DNA from 2 places in the Rhodoferax sp. GT1R46 genome. Region 1 is predicted to be linked to the other one. Evidence: predicted binding sites of a transcription regulator. Region 1 holds the regulator's gene; the other holds the start of a gene.
What was found. The regulator sigma-54, encoded in region 1, starts transcription at its own class of promoters, with help from an activator protein. The targets are predictions, from matches to a motif close to TGGCANGNAANCTGCTTT.
Positions count from the first base shown of each region.

Region 1 (7,643 bases):
ACCAAGAAGCTGTGGATTTACGACCTGCGCACCAACAAGCACTTCACCCTGAAGACCAGCCCGCTGCGCCGTGATGATTTGAATGAGTTTGTGGCGCTGTACAACGCAGGCAATCGCAACCTGCGGCAGGCGACATGGTCCGCCGAAAACCCGGACGGCCGCTGGCGCATGTACAGCTATGACCAGCTGATTGCCCGAGACAAAGCCAGTCTGGATATTTTTTGGCTCAAGGACGATTCACTGGCTGACAGCGACAACCTGCCCGCGCCCGCCGTCATTGCACAAGAGATTGTGGAAGACCTGCAAGCCGCGCTGGAGCAGTTCAAGCTGATTGCAGGCGACCTGGGTGGCGAGGTGGCTGAGCTATGACCACGCCTACCCGCTCCCTCAACCTCATTGGCGCTACCAATTTCCGCGATCTGGGTGGCTACACGGGTCATGGCGGGCGCACGGTGGTGTGGCGCCGCATCTTCCGGTCCGACCATCTGGCTGATCTGACGGCGGCTGACACGGCGGCGGTGGCCGCCCTGGGGTTGGCGCGGGTGTGCGATTTTCGGGGCGTGGCAGAGCGCGCGCCGCTGGCCTGCGCGCTGCCTGGCGTGGCCGTGCACTCCTTGCCGGTGGAACCCACCGTGCTCAAGGCGATTCAAGCCCGGATGGAAGCCGGGCAACCGCTGACGGCCTCGGACACGGTGGGGCTGATGCAGCAAACCTACCGCGCGTTTGTGCACGACAACGCCCCGCGCTTTGCCGCGCTGTTTGGCCATTTGCTGGAGCACGATGCGCCGCTGGTCTTTCATTGCACCGCCGGCAAGGACCGCACCGGTTTCGCTGCCGCGCTGATTTTGCTGGCCCTGGGCGTGCCGCGTCCGGTGGTCATGCAGGACTACCTTTTGAGCAACGACTTCTATCCCGTGCCCCATGCCCCCGCCACGCAGGCGCCGCAGGAAGTGCTCAACGTGTTGTGGGGCGTGCAAGCGGCTTTTCTGCAGGCAGCATGGAATGCCGTGGATGCAGATTTTGGGGGTATACCGCGCTATATGGAGCAGACATTGGGGCTGGGCCCCCTGCAGCAGGCGCGGCTGGCGGAGCTGTATCTCTCAGCCCGATAGGGCCGTCTGATCGGGCATGCGCCAGCGCTCCAGCGCCTCAGCCAGACCCGGGCGCGCCAGCAAGTAGCCCTGGTATTGCAGGCAGCCCAACTCCCGAAGCGCCTCCAGTTGCGCGCCGGTTTCAACGCCTTCGGCGATGACTTCCAGCTCCAGCGACCGGCCCAGCGCAACAACCGTTTTGACAATGGCGGCATCGTCTGGATCACTCAGCAGGTCACTGACAAACGACTGGTCAATCTTGAGCTTGTCCAGCGGCAGGCGTTTGAGGTTGCTCAGGCTGGAATAGCCGGTGCCGAAATCGTCCAGCGCAAAGCGCACCCCCCGCTCTTTCAGCGCATTCATTTTGCTGATGACGCCCGCCACATCGTCAATCAACTGGCTCTCCGTCAGTTCCAGCTCCAGTTGCGACGGTGCCGCTCCCGTTTCAGACAGCACATCCAGCACCTCCTGCACAAAATCAGGTTGCCGGAACTGCCGTGCGCTCACATTGACCGAGATGTACAGGTGAACCATGGCCGGCTGGGCCGCCCAGCGCACCAGTGCCTCGGCTCCCAACAGGCGGCCCTGGCTATCGACTTGGGGCTGGTAGTGCAACAGGAATTCTCTTCGGGCCAGCGCCTCGCGCAGATCCGCCTCCAGGGCCACGCGGGCCGACATCTGGGCCTGCATGTCCGGGTTGAAGAAGCGCAAGGTATTGCGTCCGTCGGTCTTGGCCTGGTACATGGCGAGGTCGGCCCGTTTGAGCAGTTCTTCCAGTGTGCTGTGGGGGTCTGAGAACATCGCAATTCCCACACTCACCGTGCTCTGGTGGTTCACATTGCCCAACACATAGGGATCGGCGAGCGATACGACGATTTTCTGGGCTACGAGGTTGGCCTGGCGGGCGGCTTCCTGCAGATCGGGACTCAGGTCGTGCAGCATCACCACGAACTCATCGCCGCCCAGCCGGGCCAGAGTGTCCTGTTCCCGGATGCATTCCTTCAGGCGTTTGGCGGTCTGCTGCAGCAACAAGTCGCCCATGTCGTGCCCCAGCGTGTCGTTGAGGGCCTTGAAGTTGTCCAGGTCAATGAACAGCAAGGCACCGTCGTGTGCGGTTCGGTCGTGTGCTGCCAGGGTTTGCTGCATGCGGTCCATGAGCAGGCGGCGGTTGGGAAGCTGGGTCAACGGGTCGTAAAACGCCAGTTGGTGAATGGCCTCGCGGTTTCTCTTGAGTTCGGAAATGTCCGTGGAGATGCCGCACAGTGCATATATGCGGCCATCGGCCTGGCGCAGCGGCAGTTTCACTGAAAGGTAGGTGCGAGAGCTTGCGCCGTCCTGGGTGGTGACGATTTCCTCGTCAGAAACCCGTTCGCCGCGCTCCAGCACGCGCAGGTCGTTGCGGCGCAGTTGTTCTGCGGTGGCGGCATCAAACAGGTCGGCATCTCCATGGCCCACGACATCCGCCTCGGAGCGGTTGGTGGCTTCGTACATCCTGCTGTTGGCGTAGGTGTAGCGCAGGTCCGGGTCTTTGATGTAGATATGGGACTCGACGCTATTGAGGATGGTGGCGAGTCGGTCTTCACTCTCCCGCAGTCCGCGGGTTTTTTCAGCGACCCGGCGGCGCAAAAGCAATACAAATCCCACTGCGAACATCAGTAATCCGCCTACGGCCGACAGGGTCCACCACAAGGCGGCAGGGACCAGCGTGCGGGGCGGCTCGCCACCCCAGCGTGCCAACACGTCGAAATATGCCGACCCCGGCTTGTCGCGCCAGCTCTGCAAATGCTGGTCGATAGAAGCCAGCAGGTCCGCATTGCGGCCTTTGCCCGCAGCGTAAAACAAGCGGCTGGGCTGGAACATGATGGGTGTCTCCACCAGCTAGTAGCGCGGCGCCTGGAGCTCGCCGAACTGGTGGTTGGCGACCACGGCGTCTGCTTGTCCCGATGCGACTTTGGCGAAGCCGTCGGGCAGGCTGCCAACAGGCACCCATTGCGCAGCAACCCCAAAGCTGGCCAGCAGGCTGGCCAGGTGCTCTTGCTGAACGGACCCTTGCAGAACGGCAACCCGCAAGTTTTGCAGGTCCAGAAGCGACCGGATGTCCGTTCCCTTGCGCTGGTATAGCTGAGACCAGCTGTGCAGTGCCGGTGTCTTGTGAAAATCGAATAGCTGGGCGCGCTGCTCGCTGAAAGCCACATCGGGCATCAGATCAATGCGGCCCGCCTGCGTCGCTTCAAGGCAGGCTTGCCATTCGCACACGACCGGCACGAGCGTCCAGTCTTCATCCCGGGCTATCTCGCGCAGCAAATCACCAAAAATCCCGGAGGGCTGGCCATCGGCGCCCAGAGAAATCTTGGGCTCATTGGCATAGACGCCCACCCGCACTTCGCGAGCCTGCACTGCCGCACTGCACAGCCAGCAGAGCAGCATCACAAGCGCACGGTGCCGGACGAGCCTGAAAAACGCGTTTGGAGCCATTTCGACGCAATTATTGCGTAACGCCGCCACAACGGGTGAGATTAGCGTGACGGCCTCGCAATTCGTGCCATGCTCTCAGTACAATGGCAACAGCTCTTTTCGAGCAAGTTTCGTGCCTTTATGAAAAACATCTATTTATTCCTGTTTTTGCTGGCGACCTGTATCGGGTTTGCGCCCTCGTCGTGGGCCGAAAAAGCGGACCGCAGCAAGCCCATGAACATTGAGGCGGACGCGCTGCGGTACGACGACGTGAAGCAGGTCAGCCTGTTTACGGGGAATGTCGTCCTGACCAAAGGAACCATCGTGATTCGGGGCGCCCGGCTTGAAGTGCGCCAAGACCCTGAGGGCTACCAGTTTGGCGTGGTGACGGGCACGGCCGACAAGCTGGCCTTTTTCCGTCAAAAGCGGGAGGCGCTGGAGGAATACATTGAAGGCGAGGGCGAATCCATTGAGTACGACAGCCGCGCAGACACGGTCAAATTCATCAAGAAAGCCCTGCTACGCCGCCTGCGTGGCACCACGGTGGGTGACGAAATCACCGGTGGCCTGATTGTTTATGAAAACCTCACCGATATGTTCACTGTGGATGGTTCTGCCAGCAAGGCCGCCGGTGCAGCGCCCAGCGGCCGTGTGCGCGCCATGCTGATACCCAAACCCGAGGGGGCCGCCGCGGCCCCCACTCCGGCCACGCCGATTCCCCCGCTGCGCTCCACCACCACCCTGGGGGGCGCGCCCAAGTGACCGCGCTACTGGAGCCATTCGCAGAAAGCACCCCTGACACCGGGCCGGACACCGCCATTGGCCGGCTTGAAGCACGGCACCTGCAGAAGTCGTACGGCAAGCGCCAGGTGGTCAAGGATGTTTCCCTGACCGTGCGCACCGGCGAAGTGGTGGGTTTGCTGGGCCCCAATGGGGCGGGCAAGACGACGTCGTTTTACATGATTGTGGGCCTGCTGCGCGCCAGCGCGGGCGAAATCACCATTGACGGACAAAGCATTGAGCACATGCCCATCCACCGCCGCGCGCGCCTGGGCCTGGGTTACCTGCCGCAAGAGGCCTCTATTTTTCGCAAACTCAATGTCGAAGACAACGTGCGCGCCGTGCTGGAGTTGCAGCTCGATGACGCAGGCAAGCCGCTCAAGAGCCCCGAGATTGAGCTGCGCCTGACCGCCCTGCTGCAAGACCTGCGGGTGGAGCACCTGCGTGATTCGCCAGCGCTGGCCCTGTCGGGTGGTGAACGCCGCCGGGTGGAAATTGCCCGCGCACTGGCGACACGTCCGCGTTTCATTCTTCTGGATGAGCCCTTTGCCGGTATTGACCCGATTGCCGTGATCGAAATCCAGCGCATCATCAATTTCCTGAAATCCCGCAACATCGGGGTTCTGATTACCGACCACAACGTGCGCGAGACCCTGGGTATTTGCGACCACGCCTACATCATCAGCGAAGGTGTGGTGCTGGCCCAAGGCACCCCGACCGAGATCGTGAACAACGCCGATGTGCGTCGCGTGTATCTCGGCGAACACTTCAAAATGTAGGCCAGCGCAATGAAACCCGGTCTTTCACTGCGCGTTTCCCAGCATCTGGCGCTCACGCCCCAGTTGCAGCAGTCCATCCGCTTGTTGCAACTCTCCACATTGGAACTCAGCCAGGAAGTGGAGCAGATGCTCGACGAGAACCCGTTTCTGGAGTTAACCCAGGACGAGGCCCCGCGTGAGGATTTCGGTCTGCCCCAGGCCGACACGCCCGTGAGCGAAGGGGAGCGCGAGATGGAGCATGCTCCTAATTCGATAGCTGAGTACGCAGATTCCACGGGGGCTAGCAGCACAAAAGACGATGAAGCGACGCCGCTGTCTTCGGACGATGAGCCCAGTTGGGATGGCGACGGCACGACCGAGCTGGTACCCGACGATGGCGAATGGGGCACCGACGCCAAGGCCAAAGCGAACAACCTGGGTGATGGCGAAGACGTGGATGCCACCGAGCTGGCGCGCTCACAGGAGTCCCTGCAATCGCACCTGCATCGCCAGGCATTGCGGCTGCGCCTGAGCGAAGAAGACCGCGGCGCGCTGCGCTTTCTGATCGAGTCCCTGAATGACGATGGCTACCTGGAAGAGCCACTGGAAGAGCTGGCCCGCGGGCTGGCCGGGGACGATGAAGAGCAGGTCGAAAACCTGGTGCACCACTTCACCGTGGCACTGGGCCTGCTTCACAGCCTGGAGCCCGTAGGCGTGGGCGCACGCGACCTGGGTGAATGCCTGCGTCTGCAGTTGCGCGCGCTCATGGCGTTGGCCAAAGCGGAATCGGAGTCGCCGGAACGCCGGGCCGTACTGGCGGTGGCCCTGGGCATCTGTGAGCAGCCCATGACCTTGCTCGCCCGCCGGGACGTCAAAACCCTGATGCAGCGCTGCGGCGGCACCGATGCGCAGACGCGTGACGCGATTGCCCTGATTAGCCGGCTGGAGCCTAAGCCGGGGCGGCGTTTTGTGGATGTGGAGCGCAATATTGTGGTGCCCGACGTGCTGGTGCTGCCGGTGGCGAAGACCAGCCCGGGCATGACGCCCAAGTTTCGCGTCATGCTCAACCCCGAGGTGATGCCCAAGCTGCGGGTGCACGATATTTATGCCAATGTGTTGCGCAACCACCGGGGTGGCAAAGACGCCGCCAGCTACGCCGGCTTGCAGCAGCGCCTGCAGGAGGCACGCTGGTTCATCAAGAACATCCAGCAACGCTTTGACACCATCCTGCGCGTGAGCACGGCCATCGTGGAGCGGCAAAAGAGCTTCTTCACCCACGGCGAACTGGCCATGCGCCCCCTCGTTTTGCGTGAAATTGCCGATGAGCTGGGCCTGCACGAATCCACCATCAGCCGGGTCACCACCGCCAAATACATGGCCACGCCGTTTGGCACATTCGAGCTGAAGTATTTCTTTGGCTCGGGGCTGGGCACCGAATCGGGTGGCAATGCCTCCAGCACGGCGGTGCGCGCCCTCATCAAACAATTCATCAGTGCCGAGAACCTGAAAAAGCCCCTGAGCGACAACCAGATTTCCGAGATGCTCAAAGAGCAGGGAATTGATTGCGCCCGCCGCACTGTAGCCAAATACCGCGAAGGGCTCAAGATTGCGCCCGCGTCGCTGAGAAAAGACCTATGAACCAACTCCAAATTTTTCTCCCCTGCGCCGCGGGCGTGGAGGATTTTCTGGCCACCGAGGTGCACGACCTCACGGGTTTGAAGGGTGAGGACCTGCTCACGCGCCGTGGCGGCGTGATGGCCCGCGCCTCCTGGCGCGACGCCATGCGGCTCAATTTGCACAGCCGCCTGGCGCAGCGCGTGCTGGTGCAGTTGTCGTACACCGACTACCGCAGCGAACAGGACCTGTACCGGGCGGCGGCCGATGTGGCGTGGGAGGTCTGGTTCACACCCAAACAAAGCATCAAGGTCGAAGTGACGGCGCAGCACAGCCCGCTCACCAGCCTGAATTTTGCCGCGCTCAAAATCAAGGATGCGGTGTGCGACCGCTTTCGCGACAAGGCCCACGGCGTGCGCCCCGATGTCAATACCCAGTGGCCTGACGTGCGCATCTACGCCCACCTGACCACCGAAACCTGTTCGCTCTACATCGACACCTCGGGCGAACCCCTGTTCAAGCGCGGCTGGCGCGAAGACAAGGGCGAGGCGCCGTTGAAAGAAACCCTGGCCGCGGCCATGATTGCCGCCAGTGGCTGGGCTGATGGCGATGGCGACTTGCTGCCGCTGTATGACCCCTGCTGTGGCAGCGGCACCATTGCCATTGAGGCCGCGCAGATTGCCTGCAACATCGCCCCCGGTTCGCTGCGCCACTTTGCCTTCGAGAAATATTTGCCGTTTCAGGCACACGTCTGGTCTGCTATCAAATCAGAAGCGGCTGACGCAGTCGTCAAGCCGGCTGCAGGTCAAAGCGCCTTGATTTACGGCAGCGATGTGTCGCACCGTATGGTCGATTTTGCCCAGCGCAATGCCGAGCGTGCCGGCGTGGCCGACGTCATCGAGTTTCGCGGTGGCGATGCGCTGCAGCGCATGCCACCAACCGAGTT
Region 1 is NZ_JBWMBC010000002.1:94,206-101,848, reverse strand. It holds gene AC097W_RS05860 (type I restriction-modification system subunit M) at 1-369, shown strand, start outside; gene AC097W_RS05855 (tyrosine-protein phosphatase) at 366-1,112, shown strand; gene AC097W_RS05850 (putative bifunctional diguanylate cyclase/phosphodiesterase) at 1,101-2,951, opposite strand; gene AC097W_RS05845 (transporter substrate-binding domain-containing protein) at 2,970-3,518, opposite strand; gene lptA (lipopolysaccharide transport periplasmic protein LptA) at 3,687-4,307, shown strand; gene lptB (LPS export ABC transporter ATP-binding protein) at 4,316-5,104, shown strand; gene rpoN (RNA polymerase factor sigma-54) at 5,114-6,721, shown strand; gene AC097W_RS05825 (THUMP domain-containing class I SAM-dependent RNA methyltransferase) at 6,718-7,643, shown strand, end outside.

Region 2 (7,643 bases), on a different contig from region 1:
TTGTACCTGTCGTATGGGTTGGTGCTGCCGCTGGCCTCTGCGCTTACGATGGTTCTTTCGGCCTTTGCACTCAATATGAGTTATGGCTACTTTGTGGAGAGCCGTTCCAAAAGAGAGCTGGCCAAGTTGTTCGGTACCTACGTGCCCCCAGAGTTGGTTGATGAGATGGTCAAGGACCCCGATCGGTACAGTATGCAGGCCGCCAACCGGGAATTGACGGTTATGTTTTGCGACATGCGTGGGTTCACCAAAATGTCAGAAAGCATGGAGCCTATTGAGTTGCAAGCGCTGCTGACGGGGGTTTTCAGCCGCTTGACAAGCCTGATACGTGCCAACCGGGGCACTATCGACAAATACATGGGCGATTGCGTAATGGCGTTTTGGGGAGCACCCGTAGAAACGCTCGAGCATGCCCATCTCGGCGTGAGAGCCGCGATGGAGATGGCCGATGCCGTTCGCCACATCAATGAAGACCACTTGGCGCGCGGCTTGCCTGAGATTGGTATCGGCATTGGTTTGAACACCGGTACCATGTGCGTCGGGGATATGGGTTCCAATATCCGTAGAAGCTACACCGTCATTGGCGACGCAGTTAATCTGGGCTCCCGGCTTGAGGGGCTGTCCAAAATCTATGGTGTTGACATCGTTGTGAATGAAACCACACGCCAACTGGCGCCAGATTATGTGTGGCAAGAACTCGATCGGGTCCGGGTAAAGGGCAAGGCACAGGCCGTCTCGATATTCTTCCCTGTGGCTTCCATCCAATTGCAAGACAAGGACATGGCCTACGAACTCAAGACCTGGGCGACCTTCCTGAAAGCATACCGGGCACAGAAATGGGACCAGGCCGAGGTCCTTTTGATCAATTTAATGCGCATGAATGCCAAAAAGTACCTTTACCAACTTTACGGAGAACGGGTAGCCTCAATGCGACTTCTGCCATTCGATCCTGAGTGGGACGGCGCAACCAATTTCGAAACCAAATGAGGCATCCGTCGTGAAAGTTCGTGTATTGGGCTGCTCAGGCGCCATCGCCAGGGATTGCCGCACCACCTCATTCCTGATTGACGGCGATATTTTGCTGGACGCCGGAACCGGTGTAGGCGATCTGACTCTGGACGAAATGTGTGCCATAGACCATGTATTGCTGACGCACTCTCATCTGGACCATGTCGCCGCTTTGCCATTGATGGTTGATGCCATTGCCGCGCGACGGCAAGGGCCCTTGAAGATATATGCCTTGGCCGGAACCATTGCGGCGCTGAAAACTCATATATTCAATGATGTCATTTGGCCAGACTTCACGCGCATACCAAGCCCAGCGCTACCATTTATCAGTTTCTATGAAATTTCTATTGGTCAGACCCTGCAGTTCAACGACAAGTTGGTCGAAGTCCTGCCCGCTGTGCATACCGTGCCTGCAGCCGGGTTTGCTATCAGCGCGGGCAGAGGGTGCTGGGTCTTCACAGGAGATACCGAGCGCAACCCTGCGTTGTGGGTGCGCCTCAACCAACTCAATGTTGCCATGCTGGTGATTGAGACCGCGTTCAGCAACCGCGAAAAGGACCTGGCCCAGCGCAGTTTGCATCTGTCTCCGACGGCGCTGGCGGATGAGTTGGACCACATTGCGCCCAACAAGAATTACCCGATCTACATTACCCATACAAAGCCTGCAGAAACTGAGTTGATCATGGCGGAGGTACAACAGTTTGATCAGACCCATCCGGCTGGGCCTCATGTGTCCCATGACATTCGCAGACTTCGCGCAGGGCAGGAGTTTGAAATATGAGTGCGACCTTGTCCTCTGGTTCTCCCACGCAATCTTCAGAGCAGGCCTTTTTTGAGTCACAAAAGCTGCCTTCGCAAAAGCGGGGCATGACTTTTGAGGCGCTTTTCTATCGCCAACTGCACCATGTCACGGCACGGATTCACGACACCGAAAACCTGGAGCAAATCATGCTCGAGGCCAGTCAGGATATTTGCAAGCTGCTCAATGCCGACCGCTTGACCCTGTATGTCGTCAACGAAGACCACACAGCCATCATCTCCAAGATCAAGACCGGCCTCAACAGCAGTCGCGACCTCAAATTACCGATTACGCCGCAAAGTATTGCAGGCTACGTGGCTTTCAGCCGCACACCGCTGAATCTGGCCGATGTGTACGACGACGAAGCCTTGAAGCAGATTCATCCGTCCTTGACGTTTCTGAAAGAGGTGGACAAGCGTTCGGGTTATCGAACCCGCCAGATGCTGGTGGCCCCCATTCTGGAAGGTGACATCCTGCATGGTGTGCTGCAGGTTATCAATAACAAGAGCGACGAGCCGTTCGGCGAACTGGAAGTAGATGGCGTAACAGAGCTATGCAAGACACTTGCAACAGCTATTCGCCAGCGTGCCAAGGACGCCAACGCGGCTCCGCGCAAAAAAGCGACCAAGTACGACGCGCTGGTAGCCGATGGACTGCTGACTGATGACGAGCTGCACCAGTGCGTGCTGGATGCCCGCAACGAAGGCAAATCAGTTGAAAGCCTGCTAACGGGTCACTACAAAATCAAGCCAGCGCAAATTGGCCCGTCATTGGCCAATTTTTTCAATTTGCCGTACGAGCCATTCAATGCGGGACGCATTCGATCCGAAATGCTGCATGGTCCGCTCAAGCGGGAGTTCATTTTGGAGCAGGGCTGGATTCCGCTGGAGGAGTCGCCTGAAGGGCTGGTGATTATGTGCATGGATCCCGAGGCCGTGCGGGGCTCTCGTATCGTGCCGCAGGTGTTTCCGCGCATTTCCAAATTTGCCTACCGCGTGACCACGCAAACCGAATTTGTGGAGACCTTGGCCCAGCTCTTTGGCGCCGTTGCCGACAGCAGCACCATTGACCAGCTTTTGGCCGACATGGATGGTGGTCCCATCGACGATGGCAGCAACGATGACTCGCTTGAATCTGCTGCGGCCGACAACGAACTGGTGAAGTTTGTCAACAAGGTCATCATCGACGCCTACCATCAGAAGGTGTCCGATATCCACATCGAACCCCTGCCGGGCAAGTTCAAAACCGGCATCCGGTTTCGCATCGATGGCAGCCTGGTGCCCTATGTGGAGGTGCCAGCGCACTTTCGCCAGGCCATGGTCACGCGTCTCAAGATCATGTGCGACCTGGACATTTCCGAGCGCCGCAAACCGCAGGACGGCAAGATCAAGTTCAAGAAGTATGGCCCGCTGGATATTGAACTGCGCGTGGCCACCATTCCCTCTGCTGGCGGAGTGGAAGACGTCGTCATGCGCATATTGGCCGCTGGCGAACCGATTCCTCTGGAAAAACTGGGCTTGACGGCCCACAACAAGTCCCGGCTGGAAGCCACCGTCAGCAAACCCTATGGACTGTTTTACGTGTGCGGCCCTACGGGCTCGGGCAAAACCACCACACTGCACTCCATCCTGAAGTTTCTCAACAAGCCGGACACCAAGATCTGGACCGCCGAAGACCCGGTTGAAATCACCCAAAAAGGCCTGCGCCAGGTTCAGATCAACCGCAAGGCGGGCATCGACTTTGCGCTCATCATGCGTGCGTTTCTGCGGGCCGACCCCGACATCATCATGGTGGGCGAGTCGCGCGACAAGGAGACGGTTTCAATGGGCGTCGAGGCCTCGTTGACCGGCCACCTGGTGTTTTCCACGCTGCACACCAATTCCGCGCCCGAGTCCATCACCCGGTTGATGGACATGGGCATGGACCCGTTCAACTTTGCCGATGCGCTCTTGGGCATTTTGGCGCAGCGGCTAGCCAAGAAACTGTGCGACTGCAAAGCATCGTACGAGCCCGATGCCGAAGAGTTGCGCCTGTTTCTGGCGGAATACGCCGAAGAGCTGCGCCACTCCAAAGCCTGGAAGGAAGACCACGCAGGCGAGAGCAAAAAACTGCTTGAGAGCTGGCGCCAGATCTATGGAGTTGACGGCCAGATCAAGCTTTACAAAGCCGTTGGCTGCGACAAGTGCAACAAGACCGGCTACAAAGGCCGTATTGGTCTGCACGAACTGCTGGTGGCGGACGACGACGTCAAAAAGCTTATTCAGGAACGTGCCCGGGTTGCCGAGCTGTTCGCCATGGCGGTGGAGGGTGGCATGCGGACCCTGAAGATGGACGGCATGGAGAAAGTCATGATGGGTATGACTGACTTGAAGATGGTCCGGTCGGTGTGTATCAAGTGATGGACGGTAAGTGACAAAAATGTCGTGTTGGGCGGCCTGTAGCAAAAAATGTCGCTACGGGCGCCACGCATGGTCGCTTTTTATTGAAAAGGGCTCTGTTTAGCGGCATTTTCCGGGCTTTAGAACCTGGCACGCATTCTGCAAAGCTAAAAGGTCTTTTGTTTTTATTCAACCAAGGAGCTTTTAATGAAGCGTTCTATGCAAAAGGGTTTTACCCTGATCGAATTGATGATCGTTGTGGCGATTATTGGTATTTTGGCTGCGGTGGCGTTGCCTGCTTACCAGGACTACACCGTGCGTGCGAAGGTTTCTGAAGTGATTCTTGCTGCTTCAGCGTGCCGTACGAGCATCACCGAGGTATATCAGAGCACGAACGTTGCTTCGTTGCCCGCTGGTGGTAAGTGGGGTTGTGAGTTTGCAACGGGTGCGAGTTCTGGTCCTACAAAGTATGTTTCCCAAATTGAAACTACAGAGAAGGGCGACATTCGGGTGACAGTGCAAGGACTTACGCCCAACATCCCAGCCGCTTCTTATGTGTCTATGACTCCGACGATCAACGCTGCAGGAACATCAGTTTCTGGTTGGGATTGTGGTCCAACTGGAGCGATGCCCGCCAAGTATTTGCCTGGTTCCTGCCGTGCGACGATTGTCGCTTTGGGCGCAACTTGGGCTGCGAATTAATCCGCTTATTGGATTCGTTTGAGATGGGGTTGGCCTAATTGAAGCCAGCCAATATTTAAAGGGCTCTTCGGAGCCCTTTGTTATTTCCCACTGACGCAATATGGTTCTTTTCGTTTCAGCATTTCTTTTAAGCCTCGCATGGCTCACGGCTGATCATTTTCCGCCCTGGATCAGTTGGCATAACGAAATTGGAGCATTTGCGGCGGTGCTGTGGGCCTTTGGCTGCTTACTGGTACGCCACCACGATAAGCTAAGGCGCCCCGTTGCCTTGCCAAAGTTGATGTGAGACGGCCAGATCAAGCTTTACAAAGCCGTTGGCTGCGACAAGTGCAACAAGACCGGCTACAAAGGCCGTATTGGTCTGCACGAACTGCTGGTGGCGGACGACGACGTCAAAAAGCTTATTCAGGAACGTGCCCGGGTTGCCGAGCTGTTCGCCATGGCGGTGGAGGGTGGCATGCGGACCCTGAAGATGGACGGCATGGAGAAAGTCATGATGGGTATGACTGACTTGAAGATGGTCCGGTCGGTGTGTATCAAGTGATGGACGGTAAGTGACAAAAATGTCGTGTTGGGCGGCCTGTAGCAAAAAATGTCGCTGCGGGTGCCACGTATGGTCGCTTTTTATTGAAAAGGGCTCTGTTTAGCGGCATTTTCCGGGCTTTAGAACCTGGCACGCATTCTGCAAAGCTAAAAGGTCTTTTGTTTTTATTCAACCAAGGAGCTTTTAATGAAGCGTTCTATGCAAAAGGGTTTTACCCTGATCGAATTGATGATCGTTGTGGCGATTATTGGTATTTTGGCTGCGGTGGCGTTGCCTGCTTACCAGGACTACACCGTGCGTGCGAAGGTTTCTGAAGTGATTCTTGCTGCTTCAGCGTGCCGTACGAGCATCACCGAGGTATATCAGAGCACGAACGTTGCTTCGTTGCCCGCTGGTGGTAAGTGGGGTTGTGAGTTTGCAACGGGTGCGAGTTCTGGTCCTACAAAGTATGTTTCCCAAATTGAAACTACAGAGAAGGGCGACATTCGTGTGACAGTGAAAGGACTTACGCCCAACATCCCAGCCGCTTCTTATGTGTCTATGACTCCGACGATCAACGCTGCAGGAACATCAGTTTCTGGTTGGGATTGTGGTCCAACTGGAGCGATGCCCGCCAAGTATTTGCCTGGTTCCTGCCGTGCGACGATTGTCCCTTTGGGCGCAACTTGGGCTGCGAATTAATCCGCTTATTGGATTCGTTTGAGATGGGGTTGGCCTAATTGAAGCCAGCCAATATTTAAAGGGCTCTTCGGAGCCCTTTGTTATTTCCCACTGGCGCAATATGGTTCTTTTCGTTTCAGCATTTCTTTTAAGCCTCGCATGGCTCACGGCTGATCATTTTCCGCCCTGGATCAGTTGGCATAACGAAATTGGAGCATTTGCGGCGGTGCTGTGGGCCTTTGGCTGCTTACTGGTACGCCACCACGATAAGCTAAGGCGCCCCGTTGCCTTGCCAAAGTTGATGTGGCCCTTGGCGGTATTGTGTGTGGTTGTAGTCATACAGGCGATAGCCGGAAACATTGTGTTTTCTGGGGATGCTTGGGTTCTAGTTTTCTATTTGGCGACGTGCGCATTTGCACTTGCATTTGGATATTTGTTCGGATGCGAACGTATAAACGACGCCCCTCTGCAGACGCCGTTCCAATCCCTGTCTCTTGGTTTTTCCATGCTATTGCTGCTCGGAGGGTTGTGTTCCATCGTGGTGGCATTGGGGCAAGTGCTGGATGTCTGGGAGAACGTAATGTGGGTCGTGCGTATGCCCGTTTTGCGCAGACCAGGGGGCAACCTCGGGCAGCCCAACCAACTGGCCACATTGATCTTGTTCTCCATCGCCAGCATCGTCTATCTATTTGAATCCCGTTGGCTGCGGACATTCACAGCATTGCCTGTCGCTGCCGTGTTGCTCATCGGTCTCGCTTTGACTGAGTCGCGCACTGGTGCGTTGGGTTTGTCGTTAATGGCAGCGTGGTGGTTCTTAAAGCGTCGTCGAATCGGGTTTGCCTTGTCGAGCCGTGCAGTCGTTTTGTGGCTGGTCTACTTTGCTTGTTGCTTTTGGTTTTGGCCGACGTTTTTCAACTTCATACAGGACGGGGGCTGGTCTGATGCAGTTGCGGCCCAAGTTAACACCAGCGCTGGTACCCGTCTGGTTGTCTGGCCGCAGCTTTGGGTTGCCGTTCTGCAGCGGCCCTGGTTTGGTTGGGGTTTCGGTGAGGTTTCCACGGCGCACAATGCAGTGCTTCATGCGTACATCGAGAGCGAGCCTTTCACCTATGCTCACAACATCGTTCTGGATATGGCGGTTGGAATGGGACTGCCCCTGACCTTCTTGCTTGTGGGCGCGGTGGTCGCTTGGCTCTGGCGTCGTGTCCGTGCCGCGAATGATCTTGTTAGTTGGTATTGTCTTGCTATCGCATTGCCATTCGGGGTGCATTCGATGTTGGAGTTTCCATTCGCTTATGCATATCTGTTATTCCCCGTCATGTTTTTACTCGGTGTTTTAGAGGCGCGGCTGGCGCCAAACAGTGTTGTGCGCATCCCTTGGTGGAGCGCTGCCGCGGGCTGGGTGTTAGTCAGCACCGCTATGGCCTGGAGTGTCGTTGAGTACATTTCCATTGAAGAAGATTTTCGCGTTGCCCGGTTCGAATTTCTGCGCATTGGGCAGACTTCTGGCGATTACGAGCGTCCACGAATCTATATGCTGACTCAGCTTGAG
Region 2 is NZ_JBWMBC010000007.1:29,454-37,096, forward strand. It holds gene AC097W_RS15125 (CHASE2 domain-containing protein) at 1-987, shown strand, start outside; gene AC097W_RS15130 (3',5'-cyclic-nucleotide phosphodiesterase) at 998-1,789, shown strand; gene AC097W_RS15135 (ATPase, T2SS/T4P/T4SS family) at 1,786-4,206, shown strand; gene AC097W_RS15140 (pilin) at 4,393-4,887, shown strand; gene AC097W_RS15145 (hypothetical protein) at 5,243-5,431, shown strand; gene AC097W_RS15150 (pilin) at 5,618-6,112, shown strand; gene AC097W_RS15155 (PglL family O-oligosaccharyltransferase) at 6,213-7,643, shown strand, end outside.
Region 2: AC097W_RS15150 (pilin) is a predicted target of sigma-54. The motif match lies at 5,559-5,576, and genes of this name have one in related genera.